Regions from separate parts of the Peribacillus sp. FSL R5-0717 genome, predicted to be linked through region 2. Evidence: a T-box and tRNA genes for the amino acid it is inferred to sense, from the RefSeq annotation. Region 2 holds a T-box; the other regions hold tRNA genes.
The links. The T-box of region 2 lies ahead of NYE65_RS04525 (valine--tRNA ligase). A T-box ahead of a tRNA ligase gene usually reads a tRNA of that ligase, here a tRNA-Val.
Positions count from the first base shown of each region.

Region 1: it encodes a tRNA-Val, which carries the amino acid that the T-box ahead of NYE65_RS04525 (valine--tRNA ligase) is inferred to sense. The anticodon was not compared.
Region 3: it encodes a tRNA-Val, which carries the amino acid that the T-box ahead of NYE65_RS04525 (valine--tRNA ligase) is inferred to sense. The anticodon was not compared.

Region 1 is NZ_JBBOOF010000001.1:3,405,110-3,415,542, reverse strand. Features, by position in the region: gene NYE65_RS16535 (hypothetical protein) at 230-520, shown strand; tRNA gene NYE65_RS16530 (tRNA-Leu) at 853-933, opposite strand; tRNA gene NYE65_RS16525 (tRNA-Cys) at 942-1,015, opposite strand; tRNA gene NYE65_RS16520 (tRNA-Gly) at 1,025-1,099, opposite strand; tRNA gene NYE65_RS16515 (tRNA-Gln) at 1,103-1,177, opposite strand; tRNA gene NYE65_RS16510 (tRNA-His) at 1,213-1,288, opposite strand; tRNA gene NYE65_RS16505 (tRNA-Trp) at 1,306-1,379, opposite strand; tRNA gene NYE65_RS16500 (tRNA-Tyr) at 1,390-1,473, opposite strand; tRNA gene NYE65_RS16495 (tRNA-Thr) at 1,490-1,565, opposite strand; tRNA gene NYE65_RS16490 (tRNA-Phe) at 1,573-1,648, opposite strand; tRNA gene NYE65_RS16485 (tRNA-Asp) at 1,661-1,736, opposite strand; tRNA gene NYE65_RS16480 (tRNA-Met) at 1,742-1,815, opposite strand; tRNA gene NYE65_RS16475 (tRNA-Val) at 1,918-1,993, opposite strand; tRNA gene NYE65_RS16470 (tRNA-Glu) at 2,009-2,083, opposite strand; tRNA gene NYE65_RS16465 (tRNA-Ser) at 2,093-2,184, opposite strand; tRNA gene NYE65_RS16460 (tRNA-Asn) at 2,190-2,264, opposite strand; rRNA gene rrf (5S ribosomal RNA) at 2,274-2,389, opposite strand; rRNA gene NYE65_RS16450 (23S ribosomal RNA) at 2,509-5,441, opposite strand; rRNA gene NYE65_RS16445 (16S ribosomal RNA) at 5,618-7,168, opposite strand; gene NYE65_RS16440 (nucleotidyltransferase-like protein) at 7,433-8,308, opposite strand; gene NYE65_RS16435 (YgzB family protein) at 8,483-8,836, shown strand; gene perR (peroxide-responsive transcriptional repressor PerR) at 8,933-9,376, opposite strand; gene NYE65_RS16425 (D-2-hydroxyacid dehydrogenase) at 9,532-10,257, opposite strand; gene NYE65_RS16420 (hypothetical protein) at 10,218-10,433, opposite strand, start outside.
Region 2 is NZ_JBBOOF010000001.1:925,924-936,356, reverse strand. Features, by position in the region: gene hemC (hydroxymethylbilane synthase) at 1-166, shown strand, start outside; gene NYE65_RS04555 (uroporphyrinogen-III synthase) at 166-963, shown strand; gene hemB (porphobilinogen synthase) at 960-1,952, shown strand; gene hemL (glutamate-1-semialdehyde 2,1-aminomutase) at 1,993-3,282, shown strand; gene spoVID (stage VI sporulation protein D) at 3,688-5,088, shown strand; gene ysxE (spore coat protein YsxE) at 5,184-6,254, shown strand; gene NYE65_RS04530 (hypothetical protein) at 6,311-6,502, opposite strand; T-box leader at 6,729-6,957, shown strand; gene NYE65_RS04525 (valine--tRNA ligase) at 7,000-9,651, shown strand; gene NYE65_RS04520 (ATP-grasp domain-containing protein) at 9,708-10,433, opposite strand, start outside.
Region 3 is NZ_JBBOOF010000001.1:2,008,297-2,018,729, reverse strand. Features, by position in the region: gene NYE65_RS09860 (MgtC/SapB family protein) at 423-1,130, opposite strand; gene NYE65_RS09855 (DMT family transporter) at 1,281-2,180, shown strand; gene NYE65_RS09850 (hypothetical protein) at 2,213-2,398, opposite strand; rRNA gene NYE65_RS09845 (16S ribosomal RNA) at 2,833-4,383, shown strand; rRNA gene NYE65_RS09840 (23S ribosomal RNA) at 4,559-7,491, shown strand; rRNA gene rrf (5S ribosomal RNA) at 7,611-7,726, shown strand; tRNA gene NYE65_RS09830 (tRNA-Val) at 7,738-7,813, shown strand; tRNA gene NYE65_RS09825 (tRNA-Thr) at 7,824-7,899, shown strand; tRNA gene NYE65_RS09820 (tRNA-Lys) at 7,922-7,997, shown strand; tRNA gene NYE65_RS09815 (tRNA-Leu) at 8,005-8,086, shown strand; tRNA gene NYE65_RS09810 (tRNA-Gly) at 8,095-8,169, shown strand; tRNA gene NYE65_RS09805 (tRNA-Leu) at 8,182-8,270, shown strand; tRNA gene NYE65_RS09800 (tRNA-Arg) at 8,281-8,357, shown strand; tRNA gene NYE65_RS09795 (tRNA-Pro) at 8,369-8,445, shown strand; tRNA gene NYE65_RS09790 (tRNA-Ala) at 8,463-8,538, shown strand; tRNA gene NYE65_RS09785 (tRNA-Met) at 8,567-8,643, shown strand; tRNA gene NYE65_RS09780 (tRNA-Ile) at 8,654-8,730, shown strand; tRNA gene NYE65_RS09775 (tRNA-Ser) at 8,751-8,843, shown strand; tRNA gene NYE65_RS09770 (tRNA-Met) at 8,947-9,020, shown strand; tRNA gene NYE65_RS09765 (tRNA-Asp) at 9,027-9,102, shown strand; tRNA gene NYE65_RS09760 (tRNA-Phe) at 9,126-9,201, shown strand; tRNA gene NYE65_RS09755 (tRNA-His) at 9,218-9,293, shown strand; tRNA gene NYE65_RS09750 (tRNA-Gly) at 9,298-9,371, shown strand; tRNA gene NYE65_RS09745 (tRNA-Ile) at 9,377-9,453, shown strand; tRNA gene NYE65_RS09740 (tRNA-Asn) at 9,466-9,540, shown strand; tRNA gene NYE65_RS09735 (tRNA-Ser) at 9,542-9,632, shown strand; tRNA gene NYE65_RS09730 (tRNA-Glu) at 9,636-9,707, shown strand; gene NYE65_RS09725 (TraR/DksA C4-type zinc finger protein) at 9,749-10,433, opposite strand, start outside.

The DNA.
Region 1 (10,433 bases), 2.5 Mb from region 2:
ATGTTCGTTTCGTAAACAAACTTCATTCTTTCGCCTACGTCGTGCACCCGGTGCAATGATTTTTGCCTTTGGAAAAGTCTCAGATATTTTATTACTCAATTTCAATATCTACCTACTTTCAACTGGTGAGTAAAAATGCTCAAAAGATAAAGATTGACAACATTTTTAGAGTGACTCATACTAGTAATGACTCGGGTGACAGAATATTATGAATAGTGGAGGGGTAATTATGAATAAGATTTTCGTTCCTAACGCAATCGCCACTTTAACAAGGCTTTTCTACAGTTCGACTACAACGAATGAGTATTTAGCTATGAGAACCGCTCAATTCTACATTGAAGACCTGAAGTTACTGCAAGACGTGGAGGCTGTTGCCTTGGCGATCGAAAATCAAAATGCTTTCGCATTAATGTCTAAATTCAAATTATTTGATTATAAGGCTGCTGAAAAAATTGAAATCGCACTCTCCGCTTCTGGCTATACCGAAGCAGACTTGAATGCTATGAATATTGAATTCTAAATCATTTATCAAAGTTAACGAAACGAATGGCAGAGTTAATACTCTTTGACCATTCTTTTTTTTTAATCGTAGTAACAAACGTGCTCCTTAATGAAGAATTTATGTATCGTTTTGTTGCTTCAATAGGCGTCTGTCACAGTGTATCACAGTGTATCACATGATATCCTAATACCCTTTAATCACTCCCATGATGTTTGTTTGCTCCTTCGTTTCACTTTCCCTTCATTCTTGAGTGATGGAAAATTATTTGATCTTGTAGTTCATGAACACAAAAAAGCTTCACACAATTAAGTGTGAAGCTTTTTGTAATAGCAATCCTTCGCTATTGGTGATACCGGTGGCCGGGGTCGAACCGGCACTCCAGAGGAACACGATTTTGAGTCGTGCGCGTCTGCCAATTCCGCCACACCGGCATGTATATTGGAGGCGGCAACCGGAATCGAACCGGTGGTAAAGGTTTTGCAGACCTCTGCCTTACCGCTTGGCTATGCCGCCAACTTTTTTTGGAGCGAAAGACGGGATTCGAACCCGCGACCCCAACCTTGGCAAGGTTGTATTCTACCACTGAACTACTTTCGCATATGGCTGGGCTAGAAGGGATCGAACCTTCGCATGACGGAATCAAAATCCGTTGCCTTACCGCTTGGCTATAGCCCATTAACGTTGTAATCATTATATCATATTTTTTAAAATGGGGCGACTGATGGGAATCGAACCCACGAATGCCTGAACCACAATCAGGTGCGTTAACCACTTCGCCACAATCGCCATTATAGAATTTAAATTGGCAGGGGTAGTAGGACTCGAACCCACACTGGAGGTTTTGGAGACCTCTGTTCTACCTTTAAACTATACCCCTGTAATAAAAATGGTGGAGGGGGGCAGATTCGAACTGCCGAACCCGAAGGAGCGGATTTACAGTCCGCCGCGTTTAGCCACTTCGCTACCCCTCCGCATATGGATGAAACATGGTGCCGGCAAGAGGACTTGAACCCCCAACCTACTGATTACAAGTCAGTTGCTCTACCAGTTGAGCTACACCGGCACTACTATGGTGGCTCAGGACGGAATCGAACCGCCGACACAAGGATTTTCAGTCCTTTGCTCTACCGACTGAGCTACTGAGCCAAACAATAAAAATGGCGGTCCCGACGGGAATCGAACCCGCGATCTCCTGCGTGACAGGCAGGCATGTTAACCGCTACACCACGGGACCATAGATTGCGGGGACAGGATTTGAACCTGCGACCTTCGGGTTATGAGCCCGACGAGCTACCGGACTGCTCCACCCCGCGACGGTAATAATGTTGCTATTTTGCATCAAGTTTTCGTGTTAAGCGTTTCAATGGGCTGAATAATCAATCCTTTATGCAGAAACAACCTGATCTTATTGAAAATGGTGGAGGATGACGGGATCGAACCGCCGACCCTCTGCTTGTAAGGCAGATGCTCTCCCAGCTGAGCTAATCCTCCAATATGTTATCTAAATGGTGACCCGTACGGGATTCGAACCCGTGTTACCGCCGTGAAAGGGCGGTGTCTTAACCGCTTGACCAACGGGCCAGGTATAAATGGCGGAGAGCAAGGGATTTGAACCCTTGAGACAGGGTTACCCGTCTACACGATTTCCAATCGTGCTCCTTCGGCCACTCGGACAGCTCTCCAATAATGGCTCCGCAGGTAGGACTCGAACCTACGACCGTTCGGTTAACAGCCGAATGCTCTACCACTGAGCTACTGCGGAACAATATAAGCTTGGCGACGTCCTACTCTCACAGGGGGAAACCCCCAACTACCATCGGCGCTGAAGAGCTTAACTGCCGTGTTCGGAATGGGAACGGGTGTGACCTCTTCGCTATCGTCACCAAACAATGTTAACATTTTTTCAAGACATATATTATTATAACGTCTTTTTGAGAAAATGCAAGAAGAAATTTTCATTCCTTCAAAACTAGATAATAAGAAGGTATTTCATTTTTTTAAAAGCGTTGGTTAAGTCCTCGATCTATTAGTATCAGTCAGCTCCACATGTCACCATGCTTCCACCTCTGACCTATCAACCTGATCATCTTTCAGGGATCTTACTAGCTTGCGCCATGGGAAATCTCATCTTGAGGGGGGCTTCATGCTTAGATGCTTTCAGCACTTATCCCGTCCGCACGTAGCTACCCAGCTATGCCTTTGGCAAGACAACTGGTACACCAGCGGTGCGTCCATCCCGGTCCTCTCGTACTAAGGACAGCTCCTCTCAAATTTCCTGCGCCCGCGACGGATAGGGACCGAACTGTCTCACGACGTTCTGAACCCAGCTCGCGTACCGCTTTAATGGGCGAACAGCCCAACCCTTGGGACCGACTACAGCCCCAGGATGCGATGAGCCGACATCGAGGTGCCAAACCTCCCCGTCGATGTGGACTCTTGGGGGAGATAAGCCTGTTATCCCCGGGGTAGCTTTTATCCGTTGAGCGATGGCCCTTCCATGCGGAACCACCGGATCACTAAGCCCGACTTTCGTCCCTGCTCGACTTGTAGGTCTCGCAGTCAAGCTCCCTTGTGCCTTTACACTCTACGAATGATTTCCAACCATTCTGAGGGAACCTTTGGGCGCCTCCGTTACTCTTTAGGAGGCGACCGCCCCAGTCAAACTGCCCACCTGACACTGTCTCCCACCCCGATAAGGGGCGCGGGTTAGAATTTCAATACAGCCAGGGTAGTATCCCACCAACGCCTCCACCGAAGCTGGCGCTCCGGCTTCTCAGGCTCCTACCTATCCTGTACAAGCTGTACCAAAATTCAATATCAGGCTGCAGTAAAGCTCCACGGGGTCTTTCCGTCCTGTCGCGGGTAACCTGCATCTTCACAGGTACTATAATTTCACCGAGTCTCTCGTTGAGACAGTGCCCAGATCGTTACACCTTTCGTGCGGGTCGGAACTTACCCGACAAGGAATTTCGCTACCTTAGGACCGTTATAGTTACGGCCGCCGTTTACTGGGGCTTCGGTTCAAAGCTTCGCTTGCGCTAACCTCTCCCCTTAACCTTCCAGCACCGGGCAGGTGTCAGCCCCTATACTTCGCCTTGCGGCTTCGCAGAGACCTGTGTTTTTGCTAAACAGTCGCCTGGGCCTATTCACTGCGGCTTTTCTGGGCTATTCACCCTAAAAAGCACCCCTTCTCCCGAAGTTACGGGGTCATTTTGCCGAGTTCCTTAACGAGAGTTCTCTCGCACACCTTAGGATTCTCTCCTCGCCTACCTGTGTCGGTTTGCGGTACGGGCACCTTACATCTCACTAGAGGCTTTTCTTGGCAGCGTGGAATCAGGAACTTCGGTACTATATTTCCCTCGCCATCACAGCTCCGCCTTAATGGAAACGGGATTTGCCTCGTTTCCGGCCTAACTGCTTGGACGCGCATATCCAACAGCGCGCTTACCCTATCCTTCTGCGTCCCCCCATCGTTCAAACGATGTATAGGTGGTACAGGAATATCAACCTGTTGTCCATCGCCTACGCCTTTCGGCCTCGGCTTAGGTCCCGACTAACCCTGAGCGGACGAGCCTTCCTCAGGAAACCTTAGGCATTCGGTGGAAGGGATTCTCACCCTTCTTTCGCTACTCATACCGGCATTCTCACTTCTAAGCGCTCCACCAGTCCTTCCGGTCTGACTTCAACGCCCTTAGAACGCTCTCCTACCATCGACACCATACGGTGTCAATCCACAGCTTCGGTGATACGTTTAGCCCCGGTACATTTTCGGCGCGGAGTCACTCGACCAGTGAGCTATTACGCACTCTTTAAATGGTGGCTGCTTCTAAGCCAACATCCTGGTTGTCTAAGCAACTCCACATCCTTTTCCACTTAACGTATACTTTGGGACCTTAGCTGGTGGTCTGGGCTGTTTCCCTTTCGACTACGGATCTTATCACTCGCAGTCTGACTCCCAAGAATAAGTATTTGGCATTCGGAGTTTGACTGAATTCGGTAACCCGTTGGGGGCCCCTAGTCCAATCAGTGCTCTACCTCCAATACTCTCATCTTGAGGCTAGCCCTAAAGCTATTTCGGAGAGAACCAGCTATCTCCAGGTTCGATTGGAATTTCTCCGCTACCCACACCTCATCCCCGCACTTTTCAACGTGCGTGGGTTCGGGCCTCCATTCAGTGTTACCTGAACTTCACCCTGGACATGGGTAGATCACCTGGTTTCGGGTCTACGACCTCATACTCATTCGCCCTATTCAGACTCGCTTTCGCTGCGGCTCCGTCTCATCAACTTAACCTCGCATGAAATCGTAACTCGCCGGTTCATTCTACAAAAGGCACGCCATTACCCATTAACGGGCTTTGACTACTTGTAGGCACACGGTTTCAGGATCTATTTCACTCCCCTTCCGGGGTGCTTTTCACCTTTCCCTCACGGTACTGGTTCACTATCGGTCACTAGGGAGTATTTAGCCTTGGGAGATGGTCCTCCCTGCTTCCGACGGGATTTCTCGTGTCCCGCCGTACTCAGGATCCACTCAGGAGGGAACGAAGTTTCAACTACAGGGTTTTTACCTTCTTCGACGGACCTTTCCAGGTCGCTTCATTTACCCCGTTCCTTTGTAACTCCATGTTGAGTGTCCTACAACCCCAAGAGGCAAGCCTCTTGGTTTGGGCTAATTCCGTTTCGCTCGCCGCTACTCAGGAAATCGCGTTTGCTTTCTCTTCCTCCGGGTACTTAGATGTTTCAGTTCCCCGGGTCTGCCTTCAGTACCCTATGTATTCAGGTAAAGATACTGTTCCATTACGAACAGTGGGTTTCCCCATTCGGAAATCTCCGGATCAAAGCTTACTTACAGCTCCCCGAAGCATATCGGTGTTAGTCCCGTCCTTCATCGGCTCCTAGTGCCAAGGCATCCACCGTGCGCCCTTTCTAACTTAACCGTTAAAAAAGATCTTACAGATGCTTTGAAAAAAATTAATTGCCTTCTATCTATTATCTAGTTTTCAAGGAACAAAGCAGAAAGAATCCATCACATCGTGATGTTCGTCTTTCCTATTTGAATGAATTACTCATTCAAAACTGAACAAAACAAAAGCGCTCTCGTAATTATCCTTAGAAAGGAGGTGATCCAGCCGCACCTTCCGATACGGCTACCTTGTTACGACTTCACCCCAATCATCTGTCCCACCTTAGGCGGCTGGCTCCATGAAGGTTACCTCACCGACTTCGGGTGTTACAAACTCTCGTGGTGTGACGGGCGGTGTGTACAAGGCCCGGGAACGTATTCACCGCGGCATGCTGATCCGCGATTACTAGCGATTCCGGCTTCATGCAGGCGAGTTGCAGCCTGCAATCCGAACTGAGAATGGCTTTATGGGATTCGCTTACCTTCGCAGGTTTGCAGCCCTTTGTACCATCCATTGTAGCACGTGTGTAGCCCAGGTCATAAGGGGCATGATGATTTGACGTCATCCCCACCTTCCTCCGGTTTGTCACCGGCAGTCACCTTAGAGTGCCCAACTGAATGCTGGCAACTAAGATCAAGGGTTGCGCTCGTTGCGGGACTTAACCCAACATCTCACGACACGAGCTGACGACAACCATGCACCACCTGTCACTCTGTCCCCCGAAGGGGAAAGCCCTATCTCTAGGGTTGTCAGAGGATGTCAAGACCTGGTAAGGTTCTTCGCGTTGCTTCGAATTAAACCACATGCTCCACCGCTTGTGCGGGCCCCCGTCAATTCCTTTGAGTTTCAGCCTTGCGGCCGTACTCCCCAGGCGGAGTGCTTAATGCGTTAGCTGCAGCACTAAAGGGCGGAAACCCTCTAACACTTAGCACTCATCGTTTACGGCGTGGACTACCAGGGTATCTAATCCTGTTTGCTCCCCACGCTTTCGCGCCTCAGTGTCAGTTACAGACCAGAAAGTCGCCTTCGCCACTGGTGTTCCTCCAAATCTCTACGCATTTCACCGCTACACTTGGAATTCCACTTTCCTCTTCTGCACTCAAGTTCCCCAGTTTCCAATGACCCTCCACGGTTGAGCCGTGGGCTTTCACATCAGACTTAAGGAACCACCTGCGCGCGCTTTACGCCCAATAATTCCGGACAACGCTTGCCACCTACGTATTACCGCGGCTGCTGGCACGTAGTTAGCCGTGGCTTTCTGGTTAGGTACCGTCAAGGTACCAGCAGTTACTCTGGTACTTGTTCTTCCCTAACAACAGAACTTTACGACCCGAAGGCCTTCTTCGTTCACGCGGCGTTGCTCCGTCAGACTTTCGTCCATTGCGGAAGATTCCCTACTGCTGCCTCCCGTAGGAGTCTGGGCCGTGTCTCAGTCCCAGTGTGGCCGATCACCCTCTCAGGTCGGCTACGCATCGTCGCCTTGGTGAGCCATTACCTCACCAACTAGCTAATGCGCCGCGGGCCCATCTATAAGTGACAGCGTAAACCGTCTTTCCATCTTCTCTCATGCGAGAAAAGAACGTATCCGGTATTAGCTCCGGTTTCCCGAAGTTATCCCAGTCTTATAGGCAGGTTGCCCACGTGTTACTCACCCGTCCGCCGCTAATCTCAGGGAGCAAGCTCCCATCGATTCGCTCGACTTGCATGTATTAGGCACGCCGCCAGCGTTCGTCCTGAGCCAGGATCAAACTCTCCGAAGAAATGTTTGACTTGCTCATTTGCTTTTTTGATAGTGTGTGCTCACTTAAAATTTAACGTTGGCGCTTTGTTTTGTTCAGTTTTCAAAGAGCATTTTTGATGTTGCCTACTTCGTAAGCGACTTTTACATCTTATCATGTTTTCAACTCTGTTGTCAACATGTTTTTTTTTTTGTTTTGATGAAGCTGCGAAAGCTGATGTCCCGCAGCGACATGTATTAATATAACACCTATATTATTATTGGTCAACAATAAAAATGCATTTTTTTAAAAGTTTTTTGATACACGATAAAACCGATGATATACCTCGTGCCCTTTTGTCTCCGCTTTGATTACATCGATTACCTTCTTCTCTATCAAATATTCCAATAAAACGCCTAGGTCTACTGAATAAAACTTAACTTCCGGATGCTCCATAAGCTCTGCAATCGTCCACGGATCTTCTTTCATTCCCATTATTTCGACCAAATGCTGTGAACCTGCATTCGTCCTCGAATATATAAGAAATTCGCTCGCAAGGAATAAAAGCTCCAATCTTTTTTCGAGCGTTTCCTCACTGCTGATCAATTCTTTATACAGCTTGTAAATTTCAGGTTCCATATGCTTCACTTGGTTCCAGACAGTAACCTCCGGATAAAAGCCCTGTTCTATTATCTCCAAACGTGCCAAATGATGCAGGGAATGAACGATATGATTGTATGCCTCAAGATGATGGCCTTTTTCAAAGAAGCTTTTCCCATCCATGTACCTGCGAATTAACTTCGCGAACTCCATCCCCATCTTTAACTTCCTTCCATAGAAGGGGAACTCCCGGATTTCGGTTTTCAAACGGTCCAGATATTCGTTCCGGTCAAAAAGGACCTTCCCGTTATATATCCAGTCAACCACTTTGCGGTTCGTGCCTAATAGGAGCCATTCTTTTAATTGGTCTTCCTTTACGATATGCAGGGCCGCCTTTTTATCCTGGTATGTGTAGTGTTTTAAAAACACGGCCTCTTCTGCTTCGTCTGCAATTACAAAAAGGATGTAGTCAAACGTATCGGTAATCGGGCTATTATCATCTCTTTTTTCTACTAACAAGATTCCAAGTGTAGATTTTAAACTTGCTCGCTCTTGATAAATCGGGCGAAGGATATCTTCCATCATAAATTCCTCCAAAACCTTTTTTTTAGATTTTCGACAATACTCTTCAAATTCCTGCTTAGTTCCCTTACCCCAAACCATTTCAATTCAAAAGTAATATGTATCCTTTATTTCTTTTTTGTTCCATCCATTGTTTATGTTATAGTTAAAGTTATATTTTAGGAGGGACAATCCATGGCTAAATATTCTAGCAAAATCAATAAAATACGCACTTTTGCTTTGAGTTTGATTTTCATTGGCTTTATCGTAATGTACCTTGGGCTTTTCTTCAAAACACACCCTGTTGTCATGACGATTTTCATGGGGCTGGGCCTTTTATTCATAATCGCAAGCACAGGGGTTTATTTCTGGATTGGAATGCTTTCTACAAAATCGATCCAGGTTGTCTGCCCTAACTGCAGCAAACCTACAAAAATACTAGGACGCGTAGATATTTGCATGCATTGTGAAGAACCATTGACACTTGACAAAAAGTTGGAAGGCGAAGAATTCAATGAAAAATATAACCGGAAAAGCCTGCATGATTAAGTCGATTAGCTGAATTCCCTTTCAAGAAGGCTTTAACAATTGTATCATTTCTTCATAAACATGAAAAAAAGTTCCAACCAAGTGGAGGAACTTTTTTTAATGCGATTCTTTTTTCGCACAATCCATACAGTCGCCGTAGATTTCCATCCGATGGTGACTAACATTGAAACCAGTGACTTGTGCTGCGAAATGCTCGACTTCATCCAATGCAGGATAATCGAAGTCCACAATTTTACCGCAAGTTTGGCAAATTACATGATAATGATTCGTCGTCACAAAATCAAACCTTGCCGAAGAATCCCCATACGTAAGTTCTTTTACCAAACCTACCTCACGGAACACACGCAGGTTGTTATAAACCGTTGCCACACTCATATTCGGAAACTTGCCTTCCAGCGCTTTATATATATCATCAGCGGTAGGGTGGGACATGCAGCTTATCAAATACTCAAGTATCGCATGGCGTTGAGGAGTTATTCTTACACCGGTATCTTTTAAGGAATCCAACGCTTCTTTTAACTGAACTTCAGACACCGTCATCCACCTCTTTTTCTCATTAAGTATGCATTCTTAAATTGTAATGTTTATAAATAGTGTACCTTTTATCCGTTGAATTTGTCAATAATTCAATGGCTTAACCATTCTTTTTTAGTTTATTCATGAAGACTTGATTCTTTCCCATTTTTGCATTGAACTTAGTATCCCCTAGATAAGTCGATTACGTTGGTGAAGTCTTTTCCAGCTTTCAGGTATTCACGCATATTTTTTTCGAATATAGCAAAGGTCCTTGGTAAATATTCTCCGCTTTTACTTGAAAGATGCGGTGTGACTGTAACATTCTCCATCCTCCAAAACGGATGCCCTTTTCCTAAAGGCTCCGGATCAAATACATCCAAGATGGCATGAGACAATTCCCCGGCATCCAGGGCTTCGATCAGCACTTCATCTTTAATCAAGTCGCCGCGGCCAATATTCACGAATACTGCAGATTCTTTCATGGCTTTGAAGTGTTCTTTTTGCAGAAGGCCCTTCGTTTCATCCGTACTTGGCAGGACGGATACTATATAATCGGCTCCCGGTATGGCTTCCAATAAATGATCCAGGTCATACACGTGATCAATGGATTCCACCGGTTTCCCGCTCCGGTTCACTCCTATCGTCTTCATCCCAAAGGCTTTCCCAAGACGAGCCACTTCCCCTCCTATTGCTCCTACACCCAATACGAGCATGGTCTTGCAATTTAATTCCCCTACTTCAATCTTTCTATCCCACAATTCTTCTTTTTCATTCTTCATAAGCAGCTTCAATTTCTTTTCATATTGCAAAAGCATCCCTATCGTATACTCGGCCATCGGGATTTTATGTATGCCTCTTGCGTTGGTCACCATAATGCCTCGTTCCTCGATGGCTTTAAATGGCATAGTTCCATCCCTGCACTCATGACCATGATCCATTTCAAGTTCGCTGCTTTCTCAATGATTTCTTCAGTTAAATCTTCACCATATGTAATTAAGATTTCCGCTTCACGAAGCGGCCCACCTTTCCATTCTTTTTGATAAATGAAGTTCAAATCAGGAAAAGCTTTCATCATTTTCAT
Region 2 (10,433 bases):
CGTTTCCTTGACGGCTTTGGTCGCTGCTCCGGATGGAAAGGTGATATATAAAGAAATGGTTGAAGGTGCTGATCCAGAGGCGGTTGGGCATGCTGCTGCCAAACAGATTAGCGAAATGGGCGGTAAAGAATTGATCGATCGCGTAAAAGAAGAGCTTGATCAGTAATGAACCCAGTTCAACCTCTTAAGGATTATCAGGTATTAATCACCAGAGGGAAAGGACAGGCAGATGGTTTAAAAGAGTCGATCGAAAAAAATGGCGGAACGCCGCTTCTTGTGCCATTGCTTGAGTTCACCCTTCCAGATCATATGGAAGATGTGCATCAGCGGTTTGAAGAGTTGCTTACATATGACTGGATCATTCTGACCAGTCAAAATGGGGTGGATTTCTTCTTTAAGCTTCTTGGAAACCAGCCTTTGAAGCTTCCGAAAATAGCCGTAATCGGCTCCAAAACAGAAGCGGCCCTGAAACGGCATGGTTATAAGGCGGATTTCGTTCCAGCTCAGTTTGTTGCCGAAGGGTTCGTGGCGGAGTTCAATACCCTGCTTGATCCGGGTGCCCGCGTGTTGCTGGCAAAAGGAAATCTCGCAAGGGCGGTTATAGCGGAGGCGATCAATGAAGCTGGAGCAATCTGTGATGAAGTGATTATTTATCATACAGTGCTTCCTCGAAGCAGTGAAAAAAAGCTGGTGCAGCTTATAAAGAACCATGAAATCGACATCATGACCTTTACGAGTTCATCGACGGTCAATCATTTTTTACAGATCATGAAAAGCCATGAATTGGATACATACATAGACCGGATCATCATCGCCTGCATCGGGCCGATTGCCGCTAAAACGGCTGAAAAACATGGGCTATCCGTCGATGTCTGTCCAGATGTTTATACGACGGATGCCATGGTTGCGGAGTTAATACGCTTTATCTTGAAAAGAAATAAACAGGGAGGAACTTTCAAATGAAAAACATTCCATTCAATCGCCACCGCCGCTTGCGTGCAAGTGCTGGCATGAGGGCTTTAGTCCGTGAAACACAATTGCATAAAGAGGATTTGATTTATCCGATCTTCGTCATCGACGGGAAAAATGTGAAAAATGAAATCAACTCCATGCCAGGTATCTATCAGCTATCCATGGATAATCTGGGGGCCGAAATGGATGAAGTCGTGAGTCTGGGCATTAAATCAGTCATTTTATTCGGTGTCCCTTTTGATCATGATAAAGACGAACAGGGAACAGGGGCATTTCATCACAACGGACTTGTGCAAGAAGCAACCCGCTTTATTAAAAAACAATATCCTGAAGTTATTGTCATAGCGGATACCTGCCTTTGCGAGTATACAAGCCACGGCCATTGCGGGGTCGTTGAAGGGGAAAAAATCCTTAATGACGCTTCTCTTGACCTTCTTGCCAAAACGGCAATCAGCCAGGCTGAGGCCGGCGCAGACATCATTGCGCCTTCCAATATGATGGACGGTTTCGTTGCGGCCATCCGTGCAGGTCTGGATGAAGCGGGTTATGAAGATATTCCGATCATGTCCTATGCGGTGAAATATGCTTCGGCTTTTTATGGCCCATTCCGTGATGCCGCGAATGGTGCGCCGCAATTTGGCGACAGGAAAACTTACCAAATGGATCCCGCCAATCGCCTTGAAGCGTTTCGTGAAGCTGAATCCGATGTTGCTGAAGGTGCGGACTTCCTAATCGTGAAACCGGCCCTTTCCTACATGGACATCATCAGGGACGTTAAGAATAACTTTAATCTTCCGATCGTTTCCTATAATGTCAGCGGTGAATATTCAATGGTCAAAGCTGCTGCCCAAAACGGCTGGATTGATGAAAAAGCGATAGTGATGGAAATGCTGACAGGCTTGAAACGCGCAGGTTCCGACTTGATCATCACGTATTTTTCAAAAGAGGTAGCACGCTGGATTAACGAAGATAATCAATGATAAAAAAATATAACCTGTAATGGAAAAAGGGGATTGAATCATGCGGTCATATGAAAAATCGAAAAAAGCTTTTGCCGAAGCAAAAAATTTGATGCCAGGCGGCGTGAACAGCCCGGTACGTGCCTTCAAATCTGTGGACATGGATCCCATTTTCATGGAGCGTGGAAAAGGCTCGAAAATGTATGATATCGATGGAAATGAATATATCGACTATGTTCTTTCATGGGGACCGCTCATCCTGGGTCACACGAATGACCGTGTCGTGGAATCATTGAAAAAAGTAGCGGAGTCAGGTACAAGCTTTGGAACCTCTACACTGATTGAGAATGAACTGGCCAAGCTGGTCATGGAACGGGTGCCTTCGATTGAAATGATCCGGATGGTATCATCAGGAACCGAAGCGACGATGAGTGCGCTAAGGCTGGCACGAGGCATTACAGGCCGTGATAAAATCCTGAAATTCGAAGGTTCCTATCATGGCCATGGCGATTCATTGCTGATCAAAGCGGGTTCCGGCGTTGCAACATTAGGTTTACCGGATAGCCCTGGTGTACCGGAAGGCATTGCAAAAAATACGATTACCGTAGCATATAATGATCTTGCTGCAACCAAATATGCGTTTGAACAATTTGGCGAAGACATCGCCTGTATCATCGTAGAACCTGTTGCAGGGAATATGGGTGTGGTTCCGCCACAACCTGGTTTCCTCGAAGGCTTACGTGAAGTGACGACCCAATACGGGGCTCTATTGATTTTTGACGAAGTCATGACAGGGTTCCGTGTCGGCTATAATTGTGCACAAGGCTATTTTGGCATCGTACCTGACCTGACTTGTCTTGGGAAAGTAATTGGCGGCGGCTTGCCAGTCGGAGCATTCGGAGGCAAGCGCGAATTCATGGAACAAATTGCCCCGAGTGGGACAATCTATCAAGCGGGAACATTGTCCGGTAATCCTCTTGCCATGACGGCCGGCCTTGAAACGCTGAGCCAATTGACTCCAGAATCTTATGTTGAGTTCACCCGAAAAGGGGATATGCTCGAAAAAGGAATTGGAGCGGCAGCGGATAAGTACGGTGTTCCCCATACATTCAACCGTGCCGGTTCCATGATTGGACTTTTCTTTACTAATGAAGATGTCGTAAACTATGATACAGCAAAAACATCCGATTTAGAGTTCTTTGCTTCCTACTATAGGGAAATGGCGAATCAAGGCATCTACTTGCCGCCGTCACAGTTTGAAGGGTTATTCCTTTCTACTGCACATAGTGATGAAGATATCGAAAAAACCATTGCTGCGGCAGAACAGGCTTTTGCCAAATTAAAAAAATGATTCAAGGCTTCATGAGCTACCGCGATATTCGATAATGATAAATTTGAACTGGCTGCCATTTTTCCAAAAAATTTTGGAGAAATGCAGCCAGTTTTTTTGAATTCAATCCGTATGTGTAAGAACCGAATTTAACGTTCACGGCCGAATTAATTTGAGGTAGGTTAAAATAATTGGTAGAAAGCAGAATTAATAGGCTGTTGGGAATTAATATGGCGGTATGCCGAGCGGGTTTTTCAAGCTGATTGTTATTCCCGCTTGATTTAGCCTGAAAATTGAACCTCTTTCTTTTAATTCAGGGAATATCTATGTAGAGCTGCAAATGAATTAAGGAATAAACAGCTTCCTCCCTTCATAGATTGATATTGGTATAGGTACCGTTTCATGAAGCTGAAAGGAGGAGTTGTCTTGTCGCAAGAAAATGAATCGTATTTACGATTTTCTTTAGAGGAATCCGTTTGGTTCCAGAAGGGACAGGAAGTGGCTGAGCTATACTCTATTTCCCTTGATCCAAATGTGTCGATTCAAGAAAGTGATCAATATGTTTTTATACGAGGCTCGTTGGATTTAAGCGGTGAATACAAAGACTCGCAAAATGGTGAAGAAGAGGAGTTTTCGCAGACCTTTTTGCCAAAAGCGGTTCAAAAGGTCGAGAGGCATCCTAATGGACTTAATGAGTTCACACACCGTTTTCCGGTTGATATAACGATTCCGAATAATCGGATTGCCTCTTTGGATGAGGTTGATGTCTCGATTCAAAGCTTTGATTATGCCATGCCAGAGCATAACTGCTTGAAATTGCAGGCGGACCTTTTGATAACCGGAATCTATAATGATTCATATGTGGAAGAACGGTTTGATACTGAGCAGGAAGTTGGGGAAACGGAGGATCAGGAGGAAACGGATGGGGAAAATGAGTCATATATTCCTTATGCAGCTGCAGTGCCGCCAATCCCGGATTTTCAGCCCGTTTTCCGTGATGAGGAGGAAGAAGAGTTATACGCGCCTTTTTCTGCAGAGTCAAAACGGGTTTCTGAAGCAAACGAAGAAGAAGAAGAGGAACCGATTTATTTAAGCGATCAGCATAATGCTCCCGTTTTTGAAATCCCGGTTTCACCATATCCTGAAGAGGAGGAATGGGAAACGGAAGTGCATAGACAGGAAGAAGCTCAAGCTGTAGAGGAAGAAGTAATTGGTGATCCGCCTGACTCCCCGGAAAAGGTACCTTCCATGGGAGAGGCAAAATTGGAGGAAGAACCAAGCAGGCAGGATTCCTTGGAGATTCCTAGAGTGACATTTATAGAAGAAGTAGAAGAAGAGCCAAGTCAAGCAACCAATCATGAAAGTAGCCCAGTTTTAAATGTAGAAACCGAGGATGTCATCCGGCAGGAAGACGATGCCGTTACAGCGGGTCCTATCCTTAATGAGAATGTGAAGGTGGAGCAAGAAGAGGAATCCAATTCGTCCATAAGCGATCTATTCAAAAAGAGGGAAAGACCTGCGCCTCCGGCTAAGGAGGGTAAGAGTTTCAAAGGCAGGAAACAAGCAGCGGAACGTGATGAAAAAGAAACGGCCGATCATGATGAAAAGCAGCTTTCCATCATGGATTTATTCGGACGGAAACAAGAAGAAGAACTGGTAAGGATGAAGGTTTGCATTGTTCAGCAAGGGGAAACGCTTGATGACTTGGCTCAACGATATGATGTTACGGTTCAATCGATTCTTTTCAGCAATGAATTGGAGTCGAATCAGAACGTCCATGAAGGGCAAGTCATTTATATACCGAAGGCGGTTGCGTATAAGAATTGACCGGGACAGAGAGCAGGGCATATGCTCTGCTCCTGTTTTTTAAATGCTAGAGGAAGCGGATTGTTTAGTTTTTTTAGAGAAAGTGAGTGAGTCTCGTGAGGGAAAACGAGAATCAGCAGCCTGCCAATCGGGATCGGGACACGGAGACCGTATTGAAGGAATATGCCATGTATGTACAATATATTGAGGACTTCGGGCGTGTAAAAAAAGTATACAGTGATCGCGGTACATTTGCCTTGAAATCCATGTCACCGCATAACGGCATTGATTTTATCAAAAATGTTCAAAAACTGTACCATCGCGGCTATAATCGAATCGTTCCCATTTATCAAACGATGGATCAGCGTTACGCTGTTCTTCATAATGGACGTTTGTATTACCTGATGCCCTGGCTCAATGATGAAAGGGACGGGGAGCGCGATGAAAAGCATAAGCAATTGTTCAGGGAACTTGCTCGGATGCATACACTTTCCGTTAAGGAAATACAAGTGGATATTGAGGAACGGGAAGCACATTATGAGCGGACGCTTGATGCCTGGAATAACGAAAAGGAATTTATAGAAGAGTATATTGTCAGCTGTGAAAAGAAGTGGTATATGTCTCCATTCGAACTGACGGTTTGTTCTTTCTATACTGATATTTCACAGGCGCTGAAGTACTCGATCAAGAAGTTTGAAACCTGGTATGAAAAAACGAAGGATAGTGAAAAGGTTCGAACCGTGGTAACGCACGGAAAGGTTTCTTTGAAGCATTTCGTTTATGATGAGCGGGGATATGGCTACTTCATCAATTTTGAAAATTCGAATACGGCTCCGCCGCATTTCGATTTACTGCCATTTCTCGTTAAATCGGCCAGGACCTATCCTGTCCAATGCGATGACTGTGTTGACTGGCTATATAACTATTTTCGTTATTTTCCGTTAAAAGAAGAAGAATTATTGCTCATGCAAAGTTATCTGGCATTCCCTGGATCAGCTTTGGAATTAGTGAAGGGGTATTCCGATGGCAGGGGCCATCGTTCAGAGCTTGATAATGTCACGAAACTTCAGCGGCAATTTTGGCTATTGAAAAATATTGAATATATGGTGATGAGAATCGAAGAAATCGAACAGAAGAAAAAGGCCGCTGCCGAGGCTGCCAAAGAAGAACAATCACCCCCAAGCTAAATATACATGATTGGATCATCTCCAGTCATGTATATTTTTTTGCTGTAAGGGAATAATTAAATCCATTCGAAATACAAAGACATGGCCAGGAAAATAAACGCGATAAGCAGGAGCATATCGAAAAAAGTCGGGAAAATCAGCGTACGTAATCCTTGGAATACGATAAAGGGGACGATGAACTGCTGGCAGACACCGCGGAATTTTTTCACCCAAGGCGGTAAAGTATAGGGAGTATATCTTCGCTTCATATTATTACCTTCCTTTTTAGGACTTCTTATATTCTATGGGTGGGCAGTGAAAAAGGTGAAACAGCCGTCACATTCACTGTTTCTGGAGGATAAAATAAAGAAAATGAACATGAATGCATCAAATGGGATGATTCCTGAGTAAGTAAGCGAAAAGATGATTGACTGGAACCCCATGTTTTTTGTACTATATACTATATGCATTCAATGTTTTTACATATGAATATAAATCAATGCAAAGACCGGAAATAGTAAGATGAAATGCACTTTTCAGAGAGGAAACCAAATTGGTGCGAGGTTTCCAGGCAGCAGCATCCGAAGTCGTCCGCGAGCAGTCTTCGTGAACTTTTTAGTAGCGAAGGCCGGTGAAGAGCCGTTATCCGATTTGAGAGCCGAAAGGGATTTTTTTCTTTTTCGGAAAAAAGGTGGCACCGCGAACAACTTCCTTCGTCCTTTTGAGATGATGGAAGTTTTTTTTATGCCCAAAAGGAGGAAATGATATGGAAGAGAACCAAATTTCAATGCCGACTAAATATGATCCGCAGACGATAGAGAAAGGCCGCTACAAATGGTGGCTTGATGGAAAGTTTTTCGAAACGACGGGTGACGATAAAAAAGAACCATACACGATTGTCATCCCGCCGCCTAACGTTACAGGTAAGCTGCATCTTGGCCACGCTTGGGATACGACACTTCAAGATATATTGACACGCATGAAAAGGATGCAAGGCTATGATGTTTTATGGTTACCTGGCATGGACCATGCCGGTATTGCCACTCAAGCGAAAGTAGAACAGAAACTTCGTGCGGATGGCGTGAGCCGTTATGACCTTGGGCGTGAAAAATTCGTGGAAGAGACATGGAAATGGAAAGAGGAATATGCGAGCCATATCCGTGAACAATGGTCAAAGCTAGGTCTTGGACTTGATTATACCCGTGAACGCTTCACCCTGGATGAAGGTCTTTCAAAAGCAGTGCGCGAAGTGTTCGTTTCGCTTTATAACAAGGGCTTGATTTATCGCGGCGAATACATCATCAACTGGGATCCATCAACGAAAACGGCGTTATCCGATATCGAGGTCATTTACAAAGATGTGCAGGGCGCATTTTACCATATGAAATATCCATTGGTTGACGGATCGGGTGAAATTGAAATTGCCACCACCCGTCCAGAAACGATGCTTGGCGATACTGCTGTTGCTGTACACCCTGAAGATGACCGTTATAAACACTTGATCGGCAAAAAGGTCCGCTTGCCAATTACAGGCAGGGAAATCCCGATTGTCGGTGATGATTATGTCGATATGGAATTCGGTTCAGGCGCGGTCAAAATTACTCCTGCACATGATCCGAATGACTTCGAAATCGGGAACCGTCACGACTTGGAGCGCATCCTTGTCATGCATGAAGATGGCTCGATGAATGAAAAGGCCGGTAAATATGAAGGCATGGACCGTTTTGAATGCCGTAAGCAAATCGTCAAGGACCTTCAGGAAGAAGGAGTACTCTTCAAAATCGAAGATCACCTTCACTCAGTAGGCCATTCAGAGAGAAGCGGTGCTGTTGTTGAACCGTATCTTTCGACGCAATGGTTCGTTAAGATGCAGCCGCTGGCTGATGCATCCGTTGAGCTTCAAAAAGGAACCGATGAGGAAAAAGTTCATTTCGTACCGGACCGTTTCGAGAAAACGTACCTGCATTGGATGGAAAATATCCGCGACTGGTGCATTTCCCGTCAGCTTTGGTGGGGTCACCGCATTCCCGCCTGGTACCATAAAGAAACAGGTGAAGTGTATGTAGGTCATGAAGAGCCGGCGGACGCTGAAAACTGGGAACAAGATACAGATGTCCTTGATACATGGTTCAGCTCGGCATTATGGCCATTCTCGACTATGGGCTGGCCTGACAAGGACAGTGTTGATTTCCAACGTTACTATCCAACCGGGGCACTTGTGACAGGCTATGATATCATTTTCTTCTGGGTATCGCGGATGATTTTCCAAGCACTTGAGTTCACAGGTGAACGACCATTTGAAGATGTGCTGATCCACGGTCTGGTTCGTGACGAACAGGGGCGCAAGATGAGTAAATCGCTAGGCAATGGTGTCGATCCGATGGATGTCATCGATCAATACGGTGCCGATTCCCTGCGTTACTTCTTATCTACGGGCAGCTCGCCAGGCCAGGACCTTCGTTATAGTACGGAAAAAGTCGAAGCAGTTTGGAATTTCTCCAATAAGATTTGGAACGCATCACGTTTTGCTTTGATGAACATGAATGGCATGACGTATGACGAAATCGATTTAAGCGGTGAGAAGTCTGTAGCCGATAAATGGATCTTGACGCGTTTGAATGAAACGATTTCTAACGTAACCAGACTTGCGGACCGTTATGAGTTTGGTGAAGTGGGCCGTGTGCTATACAACTTCATATGGGATGACTTCTGTGACTGGTATATTGAAATGGCGAAGCTTCCGCTATATGGAGAAGACGAAGCGGCTAAGAAAACGACGCGCTCGATCTTGGCGTATGTACTGGATAACACAATGAGATTGTTACACCCGTTCATGCCATTCATTACCGAAGAAATCTGGCAGAACCTACCGCATCAAGGTGAGTCCATCACTGTTGCCGCTTGGCCGGAAGTGAATGAAGAGTTGACAGATACAGCTGCAGCCGAGGAAATGAAGCTGCTTGTTGAAATCATCCGCTCCGTCCGTAATATCCGTGCTGAGGTGAACACACCGTTAAGCAAAAAAATCAATTTAATTTTAAAAGCGAAAGATGAGGCCATCTTAGCGACATTACAGAAAAACAGCAGCTATATCGAGCGTTTCTGTAATCCTGAACAATTGACGATCGGAATCGAAGTCGAAGAGCCTGCTCAAGCCATGACAGCTGTCGTAACTGGCGTAGAACTAATCCTTCCGCTTACAGGACTGATCAATATTGACGAAGAAGTGAAACGTCTTGAAAAAGAACTCGACAAACTTAATAAAGAAGTTGAGCGTGTACAGAAAAAATTAGGCAACGAGGGCTTCGTTAAAAAGGCGCCGGCAAGCGTCATCGAAGAAGAACGTGCCAAGGAAAAAGACTATAGCGAAAAACGCGACTCTGTAATCCACAGGATCAGCGAACTGAAACAACTGTAAAACAAAAGGATGAACCAGCTTGAAGCCGGTTCATCCTTTTTCTGTTTACATGCTATTTAAGAAGAGGATATGCTTTCTTTTATGAATGTAAAGTACTCCCATACGATATTCATATCACTTAGTGCACTTAATGTCCGGCTCCCGACGACATCCTCAATTTCGTTCAGCATGAGGCTGCCATCTTCGGCAAATATGAAATCGATACCGACCAGGCCGAAATCAAATGAACTCATTACTCTTTCAACAAGGGCTAATTCAGATGCAGTCAGCTCATATAGCGAAGCCGATCCGCCCAGCGTATAATTTGCCTTGAAACTGGAAGCGGATTCCCTGAGTACAGCAGCCTTCACTTTTTTTCCAATTACAAAAACGCGGATATCTTTACCGAATAAGCCAGGTTTTTGAACTATCCAATTCCCATCATTCAGCTGGGCAAGATCATCGGCATGCTCGATTAGAAATACTTGTTTCCCGCCGCGGCCGCTAGTTTCTTTAGCAATGAAAGGGAGCTCCATGTCATCGGCACTCGGCCTTCCGTTACAATAAACGGTATCGGCCATTGGAATCCCAAGTGAGGACAAATATTGATGCGTCTTTGCTTTGTCATTCGCGATTTCCGATACGAAGGAGGAGTTAAAGCAAGCAATCCCCAATTGCTCAAGTTGCTTAGTGAAAAAAGGATCGATGGTCCGGACGATGGCAAAGTCCGGCAATGAAATTGGCTGCATTTCATGTTCAACATATAACTTGTTGAAACGATGTCCGATCCTAAGGTCTTCCCG
Region 3 (10,433 bases), 1.1 Mb from region 2:
CGGATTTCGTCCTTTCACTATATATAAACGAATAGAGCAGGATATCGGTTTGGTCATTTTGTAATTATAATAAATGTATAGAGTGGACCCTTAGATGAATAATGGATTAGGCCACAGTGAAGTCACGTAACACTAGACTTCCTCTCTGACCGATGGATGATAGTAAATGTCCATATATAGGTGTTAGATTCTGATGCTGGAGATAAAAATTGAGGATTGTGGAAGTTTTCGATTGGTTTAGGCAGGTAAGACTTAGCCATTCATTGATGTCCAACTGGACTTGCCAAGGGGGGAAAATGTTTAACGGAGTGGACTCGTATAGGTATGGAGGAAAGTTAAGGAGAATTTCAAAAGGGGTTCGGAATGTTTAATTCCCAACCCCTTTTATGAAATGTTTGAGTGCAGTCAAACGGCCTTTAATTTTATACATTTTCGATCTCCACCCGTGCAATTTCCTTAAGATTGGAGACGGTGTAATACACTTCCGATGTTCTGACTTTGTGATCGACCAGAACTTTAAGGGTCAAAAGGTGGTTGTCATTTGCCACATCTTTGATTCTGAGATTCTTGATGAATATTTTTTCGTCTTTGATTTTTTTCAGTACGATTGCAATGTCATCTTTATTTTGTACGACCAGCTGCAGAAAGATTTCTTTTTGCCGTAACTTCATCGGTCCGAGCCAGGTGACGATTGCAGGCACCAATTCCACACTAATGATCAATAAGATGACGCCGGCTATGGCCTCGAGGAAAAAACCAGCTCCAACGGCAATCCCGATTCCCGCCGCTCCCCAGATGATGGCGGCTGTCGTTAAACCGGATATGCTGTTGTTGTCACGCCGGAGAATGACGCCAGCACCTATAAAACCGACGCCGGAAACGATCTGGGCCGCAAGACGCAAGGGGTCCATTGTGATATTAACGTCTTCGCTACCCGGGAATTTATAAGCGGATTCCATGGAAACGATCGTTAATAAACAGCTGACAATTGAAATGACCAGGCTTGTTTTTAATCCAACGGGTTTTCGTTTCATTTCTCGCTCTAGGCCGATAATTAGTCCAAGTAGAGCTGAAATCCCCAATTTGATTAGGATTTGCAGTTCCGATTGAGGGTCGAATGTCCATTCCATTTTGTTTCACCACTTCCGAATTATTATCGAAGAATAAAATCGTCTGTTGCCATATACCCGTTTTTCAAAAAAACTACCCTAATAATTTTAACATAGTAGAATAGAGTTCTATGTAACGTAATTCCGTTGAAAGGAGGAATCTAAGTGCAAATGCCAAAAGTGAATCCCTATGTAGCGTTGGCAATCGGTGTGGCATCCGTATCGTTTTCAGCCATCCTTGTTAAATTGGCGACCGCTCCATCGGGTGTTATCGCCTTTTACCGTTTATTATTTACCGTCCTTCTTATGTTGCCGGTTTTCGTGGTGAAATACCGTCATGAACTTAAATTCATTGAAAAAAAGGATTGGCTGTATTCGATTGCGGCAGGAGTGTTTTTGGCTTTTCATTTTATCTTATGGTTTGAATCGCTTAATTACACATCGGTCGCAAGTTCAACCGTCCTTGTAACCCTCCAGCCTTTATTCGCTTTTGCCGGAGCCCACCTGTTTTTTAAAGAAAGATTTTCAGTGAAGGCAATATTGAGCGGCATCATTGCGATAGCAGGCAGCCTTGTAATTAGCTGGGGTGATTTGAGAATCAGCGGCATGGCGCTTTGGGGAGATATTCTTTCGCTTGTCGCATGTGCGCTCGTAACCGGATATTTACTGTTTGGTCAAAATGTCCGAAAACGCATCTCTTCTATAACATATACATTTGTCGTGTATGCAATCAGCGCCGTCGCCTTGTTTTTTTATGTGATCTTCAAGGGAGAGGCATTGGCGCCTTATCCTGCTTCCGATTGGATCTATTTCGTTTTGCTTGCCATTTTCCCGACTTTATTAGGACATTCTTTATTCAATTGGTCACTAAAATGGTTAAGCACATCGACGCTTTCGATGGGAATATTGCTTGAACCGGTGGGAGCGACAATTCTGGCTTACTTCATATTAGATGAACCGATACTCTGGACGCAGGTCCTTGGAGGTACCATCATATTGGGTGGTTTGATGATGTTCTTAAAGGATGAAAAGAAAAGCAAGGAACATAAAGAGGCGCAAGTCTCCGTATAAAAGCAGTAAGTCTCCCGACTTACTGCTTTTATCTAATATGGGTGAAACAAATAGGTGATCCGTGTGAAAATCAAAGCGAAAGTAAAGCTGAATAAAAACGTCGTACCGTTCACCTTGCCTTTTTCTCTGCTGAACTTGATGGCTTCATAAAAAGCGGTACTGAATAAGTAAAGGGCCATACTGTAGGAAATGAGTAATCCGATTAATGGCAGATTCATTGCTTCACCTCATGGAAAAAAGATATCTATATATGACTATTTGTGTTTCTTTGGAAATATGCTTCGTTTATTCATAAAACATGGGCATGGCCCGGATGTAGGGGAGGGGTGTGATGATGTAAAGAATATATAGAAGGAAATAGGTGAAAATGTTTTTTTTGAAAAAAGTTTTAAAAAACGTATTGCAAACATTTTTAGTACATGGTATATTATTTCTTGTCGCTAAGACAGCAACTTAAACAGCTAACAAGTTGTTAAAAAAGATTTTAAAAAAGTTGTTGACGAAACGTGACAGAATGTGTTACATTATAGAGGTCGCTTCTGAGAGAAACGACATCGAAATTGCTCTTTGAAAACTGAACAAAACAAAGCGCCAACGTTAAATTTTAAGTGAGCACACACTATCAAAAAAGCAAATGAGCAAGTCAAACATTTCTTCGGAGAGTTTGATCCTGGCTCAGGACGAACGCTGGCGGCGTGCCTAATACATGCAAGTCGAGCGAATCGATGGGAGCTTGCTCCCTGAGATTAGCGGCGGACGGGTGAGTAACACGTGGGCAACCTGCCTATAAGACTGGGATAACTTCGGGAAACCGGAGCTAATACCGGATACGTTCTTTTCTCGCATGAGAGAAGATGGAAAGACGGTTTACGCTGTCACTTATAGATGGGCCCGCGGCGCATTAGCTAGTTGGTGAGGTAATGGCTCACCAAGGCGACGATGCGTAGCCGACCTGAGAGGGTGATCGGCCACACTGGGACTGAGACACGGCCCAGACTCCTACGGGAGGCAGCAGTAGGGAATCTTCCGCAATGGACGAAAGTCTGACGGAGCAACGCCGCGTGAACGAAGAAGGCCTTCGGGTCGTAAAGTTCTGTTGTTAGGGAAGAACAAGTACCAGAGTAACTGCTGGTACCTTGACGGTACCTAACCAGAAAGCCACGGCTAACTACGTGCCAGCAGCCGCGGTAATACGTAGGTGGCAAGCGTTGTCCGGAATTATTGGGCGTAAAGCGCGCGCAGGTGGTTCCTTAAGTCTGATGTGAAAGCCCACGGCTCAACCGTGGAGGGTCATTGGAAACTGGGGAACTTGAGTGCAGAAGAGGAAAGTGGAATTCCAAGTGTAGCGGTGAAATGCGTAGAGATTTGGAGGAACACCAGTGGCGAAGGCGACTTTCTGGTCTGTAACTGACACTGAGGCGCGAAAGCGTGGGGAGCAAACAGGATTAGATACCCTGGTAGTCCACGCCGTAAACGATGAGTGCTAAGTGTTAGAGGGTTTCCGCCCTTTAGTGCTGCAGCTAACGCATTAAGCACTCCGCCTGGGGAGTACGGCCGCAAGGCTGAAACTCAAAGGAATTGACGGGGGCCCGCACAAGCGGTGGAGCATGTGGTTTAATTCGAAGCAACGCGAAGAACCTTACCAGGTCTTGACATCCTCTGACAACCCTAGAGATAGGGCTTTCCCCTTCGGGGGACAGAGTGACAGGTGGTGCATGGTTGTCGTCAGCTCGTGTCGTGAGATGTTGGGTTAAGTCCCGCAACGAGCGCAACCCTTGATCTTAGTTGCCAGCATTCAGTTGGGCACTCTAAGGTGACTGCCGGTGACAAACCGGAGGAAGGTGGGGATGACGTCAAATCATCATGCCCCTTATGACCTGGGCTACACACGTGCTACAATGGATGGTACAAAGGGCTGCAAACCTGCGAAGGTAAGCGAATCCCATAAAGCCATTCTCAGTTCGGATTGCAGGCTGCAACTCGCCTGCATGAAGCCGGAATCGCTAGTAATCGCGGATCAGCATGCCGCGGTGAATACGTTCCCGGGCCTTGTACACACCGCCCGTCACACCACGAGAGTTTGTAACACCCGAAGTCGGTGAGGTAACCTTCATGGAGCCAGCCGCCTAAGGTGGGACAGATGATTGGGGTGAAGTCGTAACAAGGTAGCCGTATCGGAAGGTGCGGCTGGATCACCTCCTTTCTAAGGATAATTACGAGAGCGCTTTTGTTTTGTTCAGTTTTGAATGAGTAATTCATTCAAATAGGAAGACGAACATCACGATGTGATGGATTCTTTCTGCTTTGTTCCTTGAAAACTAGATAATAGATAGAAGGCAATTAATTTTTTTCAAAGCATCTGTAAGATCTTTTTTAACGGTTAAGTTAGAAAGGGCGCACGGTGGATGCCTTGGCACTAGGAGCCGATGAAGGACGGGACTAACACCGATATGCTTCGGGGAGCTGTAAGTAAGCTTTGATCCGGAGATTTCCGAATGGGGAAACCCACTGTTCGTAATGGAACAGTATCTTTACCTGAATACATAGGGTACTGAAGGCAGACCCGGGGAACTGAAACATCTAAGTACCCGGAGGAAGAGAAAGCAAACGCGATTTCCTGAGTAGCGGCGAGCGAAACGGAATTAGCCCAAACCAAGAGGCTTGCCTCTTGGGGTTGTAGGACACTCAACATGGAGTTACAAAGGAACGGGGTAAATGAAGCGACCTGGAAAGGTCCGTCGAAGAAGGTAAAAACCCTGTAGTTGAAACTTCGTTCCCTCCTGAGTGGATCCTGAGTACGGCGGGACACGAGAAATCCCGTCGGAAGCAGGGAGGACCATCTCCCAAGGCTAAATACTCCCTAGTGACCGATAGTGAACCAGTACCGTGAGGGAAAGGTGAAAAGCACCCCGGAAGGGGAGTGAAATAGATCCTGAAACCGTGTGCCTACAAGTAGTCAAAGCCCGTTAATGGGTAATGGCGTGCCTTTTGTAGAATGAACCGGCGAGTTACGATTTCATGCGAGGTTAAGTTGATGAGACGGAGCCGCAGCGAAAGCGAGTCTGAATAGGGCGAATGAGTATGAGGTCGTAGACCCGAAACCAGGTGATCTACCCATGTCCAGGGTGAAGTTCAGGTAACACTGAATGGAGGCCCGAACCCACGCACGTTGAAAAGTGCGGGGATGAGGTGTGGGTAGCGGAGAAATTCCAATCGAACCTGGAGATAGCTGGTTCTCTCCGAAATAGCTTTAGGGCTAGCCTCAAGATGAGAGTATTGGAGGTAGAGCACTGATTGGACTAGGGGCCCCCAACGGGTTACCGAATTCAGTCAAACTCCGAATGCCAAATACTTATTCTTGGGAGTCAGACTGCGAGTGATAAGATCCGTAGTCGAAAGGGAAACAGCCCAGACCACCAGCTAAGGTCCCAAAGTATACGTTAAGTGGAAAAGGATGTGGAGTTGCTTAGACAACCAGGATGTTGGCTTAGAAGCAGCCACCATTTAAAGAGTGCGTAATAGCTCACTGGTCGAGTGACTCCGCGCCGAAAATGTACCGGGGCTAAACGTATCACCGAAGCTGTGGATTGACACCGTATGGTGTCGATGGTAGGAGAGCGTTCTAAGGGCGTTGAAGTCAGACCGGAAGGACTGGTGGAGCGCTTAGAAGTGAGAATGCCGGTATGAGTAGCGAAAGAAGGGTGAGAATCCCTTCCACCGAATGCCTAAGGTTTCCTGAGGAAGGCTCGTCCGCTCAGGGTTAGTCGGGACCTAAGCCGAGGCCGAAAGGCGTAGGCGATGGACAACAGGTTGATATTCCTGTACCACCTATACATCGTTTGAACGATGGGGGGACGCAGAAGGATAGGGTAAGCGCGCTGTTGGATATGCGCGTCCAAGCAGTTAGGCCGGAAACGAGGCAAATCCCGTTTCCATTAAGGCGGAGCTGTGATGGCGAGGGAAATATAGTACCGAAGTTCCTGATTCCACGCTGCCAAGAAAAGCCTCTAGTGAGATGTAAGGTGCCCGTACCGCAAACCGACACAGGTAGGCGAGGAGAGAATCCTAAGGTGTGCGAGAGAACTCTCGTTAAGGAACTCGGCAAAATGACCCCGTAACTTCGGGAGAAGGGGTGCTTTTTAGGGTGAATAGCCCAGAAAAGCCGCAGTGAATAGGCCCAGGCGACTGTTTAGCAAAAACACAGGTCTCTGCGAAGCCGCAAGGCGAAGTATAGGGGCTGACACCTGCCCGGTGCTGGAAGGTTAAGGGGAGAGGTTAGCGCAAGCGAAGCTTTGAACCGAAGCCCCAGTAAACGGCGGCCGTAACTATAACGGTCCTAAGGTAGCGAAATTCCTTGTCGGGTAAGTTCCGACCCGCACGAAAGGTGTAACGATCTGGGCACTGTCTCAACGAGAGACTCGGTGAAATTATAGTACCTGTGAAGATGCAGGTTACCCGCGACAGGACGGAAAGACCCCGTGGAGCTTTACTGCAGCCTGATATTGAATTTTGGTACAGCTTGTACAGGATAGGTAGGAGCCTGAGAAGCCGGAGCGCCAGCTTCGGTGGAGGCGTTGGTGGGATACTACCCTGGCTGTATTGAAATTCTAACCCGCGCCCCTTATCGGGGTGGGAGACAGTGTCAGGTGGGCAGTTTGACTGGGGCGGTCGCCTCCTAAAGAGTAACGGAGGCGCCCAAAGGTTCCCTCAGAATGGTTGGAAATCATTCGTAGAGTGTAAAGGCACAAGGGAGCTTGACTGCGAGACCTACAAGTCGAGCAGGGACGAAAGTCGGGCTTAGTGATCCGGTGGTTCCGCATGGAAGGGCCATCGCTCAACGGATAAAAGCTACCCCGGGGATAACAGGCTTATCTCCCCCAAGAGTCCACATCGACGGGGAGGTTTGGCACCTCGATGTCGGCTCATCGCATCCTGGGGCTGTAGTCGGTCCCAAGGGTTGGGCTGTTCGCCCATTAAAGCGGTACGCGAGCTGGGTTCAGAACGTCGTGAGACAGTTCGGTCCCTATCCGTCGCGGGCGCAGGAAATTTGAGAGGAGCTGTCCTTAGTACGAGAGGACCGGGATGGACGCACCGCTGGTGTACCAGTTGTCTTGCCAAAGGCATAGCTGGGTAGCTACGTGCGGACGGGATAAGTGCTGAAAGCATCTAAGCATGAAGCCCCCCTCAAGATGAGATTTCCCATGGCGCAAGCTAGTAAGATCCCTGAAAGATGATCAGGTTGATAGGTCAGAGGTGGAAGCATGGTGACATGTGGAGCTGACTGATACTAATAGATCGAGGACTTAACCAACGCTTTTTAAAAAATGAAATACCTTCTTATTATCTAGTTTTGAAGGAATGAAAATTTCTTCTTGCATTTTCTCAAAAAGACGTTATAATAATATATGTCTTGGAAAAATGTTAACATTGTTTGGTGACGATAGCGAAGAGGTCACACCCGTTCCCATTCCGAACACGGCAGTTAAGCTCTTCAGCGCCGATGGTAGTTGGGGGTTTCCCCCTGTGAGAGTAGGACGTCGCCAAGCAGGTTTCATATGGAGGATTAGCTCAGCTGGGAGAGCATCTGCCTTACAAGCAGAGGGTCGGCGGTTCGATCCCGTCATCCTCCACCATTTTACACCTGCCGGTGTAGCTCAACTGGTAGAGCAACTGACTTGTAATCAGTAGGTTGGGGGTTCAAGTCCTCTTGCCGGCACCACTTTTTAAGATAGTACAAGCACGAGCCATTAGCTCAGTTGGTAGAGCATCTGACTTTTAATCAGAGGGTCGAAGGTTCGAATCCTTCATGGCTCACCATTTATATGCGGGTGTGGCGGAATTGGCAGACGCACCAGACTTAGGATCTGGCGCCGCAAGGCGTGGGGGTTCAAGTCCCTTCACCCGCATCTTTCATGCGGAAGTAGTTCAGTGGTAGAATACAACCTTGCCAAGGTTGGGGTCGCGGGTTCGAATCCCGTCTTCCGCTCCACTTTTCGTATGTGCCGGGGTGGCGGAACTGGCAGACGCACAGGACTTAAAATCCTGCGGTAGGTGACTACCGTACCGGTTCGATTCCGGTCCTCGGCACCATCATAAATATGCGCCCGTAGCTCAATTGGATAGAGCATCTGACTACGAATCAGAAGGTTGTAGGTTCGACTCCCGCCGGGCGCACCATGTTTTTATTGCGGGAAGTAGCTCAGCTTGGTAGAGCACTTGGTTTGGGACCAAGGGGTCGCAGGTTCGAATCCTGTCTTCCCGACCACGTGATTTTTAATGAATGGGGCCTTAGCTCAGCTGGGAGAGCGCCTGCCTTGCACGCAGGAGGTCAGCGGTTCGATCCCGCTAGGCTCCACCATTTTTCAATCAGAAACTTATATTATATTGGCGGTGTAGCTCAGCTGGCTAGAGCGTACGGTTCATACCCGTGAGGTCGGGGGTTCGATCCCCTCCGCCGCTACCAATAAATATAAGGACCTTTAGCTCAGCTGGTTAGAGCAGACGGCTCATAACCGTCCGGTCGTAGGTTCGAGTCCTACAAGGTCCACCATATTCATTTTTTTAAGCCGTGGAGGTATACCCAAGTTCGGCTGAAGGGATCGGTCTTGAAAACCGACAGGGGAGTCAAATCCCGCGGGGGTTCGAATCCCTCTACCTCCTCCATTTTTTCTAAAAGCAGCAAGTTGTTTTAAAACAACCTTACATAAAGGATGCGGACGAAACAATATTCACGAAAACTTGATGCTAATCGTTTCATTATTACCGTCGCGGGGTGGAGCAGTCCGGTAGCTCGTCGGGCTCATAACCCGAAGGTCGCAGGTTCAAATCCTGTCCCCGCAATTATTAGGTCCCGTGGTGTAGCGGTTAACATGCCTGCCTGTCACGCAGGAGATCGCGGGTTCGATTCCCGTCGGGACCGCCATTATTTAAATTGAATACATATGTGGCTCAGTAGCTCAGTCGGTAGAGCAAAGGACTGAAAATCCTTGTGTCGGCGGTTCGATTCCGTCCTGAGCCACCATATATTACAAATTACGGCGATTGTGGCGAAGTGGTTAACGCACCTGATTGTGGTTCAGGCATTCGTGGGTTCGATTCCCATCAGTCGCCCCATTTCGCGGGTGTAGTTTAGTGGTAAAACCTCAGCCTTCCAAGCTGATGATGAGGGTTCGATTCCCTTCACCCGCTCCAAATATGGGCCTATAGCTCAGCTGGTTAGAGCGCACGCCTGATAAGCGTGAGGTCGATGGTTCGAGTCCATTTAGGCCCACCATATTCATATTGTTCCGCAGTAGCTCAGTGGTAGAGCATTCGGCTGTTAACCGAACGGTCGTAGGTTCGAGTCCTACCTGCGGAGCCATGGGGAAGTACTCAAGAGGCTGAAGAGGCGCCCCTGCTAAGGGTGTAGGTCGCGCGAGCGGCGCGAGGGTTCAAATCCCTCCTTCTCCGCCAGTTGGCCCGTTGGTCAAGCGGTTAAGACACCGCCCTTTCACGGCGGTAACACGGGTTCGAATCCCGTACGGGTCATAACAAAAAAGGAAGCATACATTCATGTATGCTTCTTTTTTTTATTTATTTTCCTTGATATAACCGTCTTTTTGTTTATAGGGAATGTCTCCAAGTTGGGATTGTATATTTTCTTCTTTCAGGGTATCTTCATATTCCTTTTGCTTTTTGTTCGGTATATCCACTCTCGTTTTTCCTTCGATATCATTTGCGGCAAATCCTTCATAGTCTTCAGGAAATCCATCCGTTTCATCCTCGTTTTTATAAAGATCATTGTAATTGTCATGATCACTGGTATAATCAGATGGCGTTTCTGATGTACCGAATTTGGCCACTTCCCCAAAGCTATCTTCTTTAGCCGCCATTTCGATTCCATGACGATTTTCAAAATGATCACCCTTGGATGGAATCAGTATATCCTCTTCCACTGGCCTGTCTTGTGAAAGCGTTCGTTCTGGGGCATGCTCGACACAGTAGAGGGTGCTTGGGATTGCTTCAAGCCTCTCGATGGGGATTTCCTTATTGCAGGTTTTACAATGGCCATACGATCCTTCTTCCATGGCTTTCAAAGCTTCTTCTATTTTCTCCATTTCGGATTGTGCATGCTCATCGAGTGCTTGATTCCGTTCCATTTCGAATAATTCGGTCCCTAGGTCTGCAGGATGATTATCATAGGATGATAATTCACCTACGGATTCCGTCTGGCTTTTATCCAGAACTGATTGTTCATCATTTTGAATTCTATTA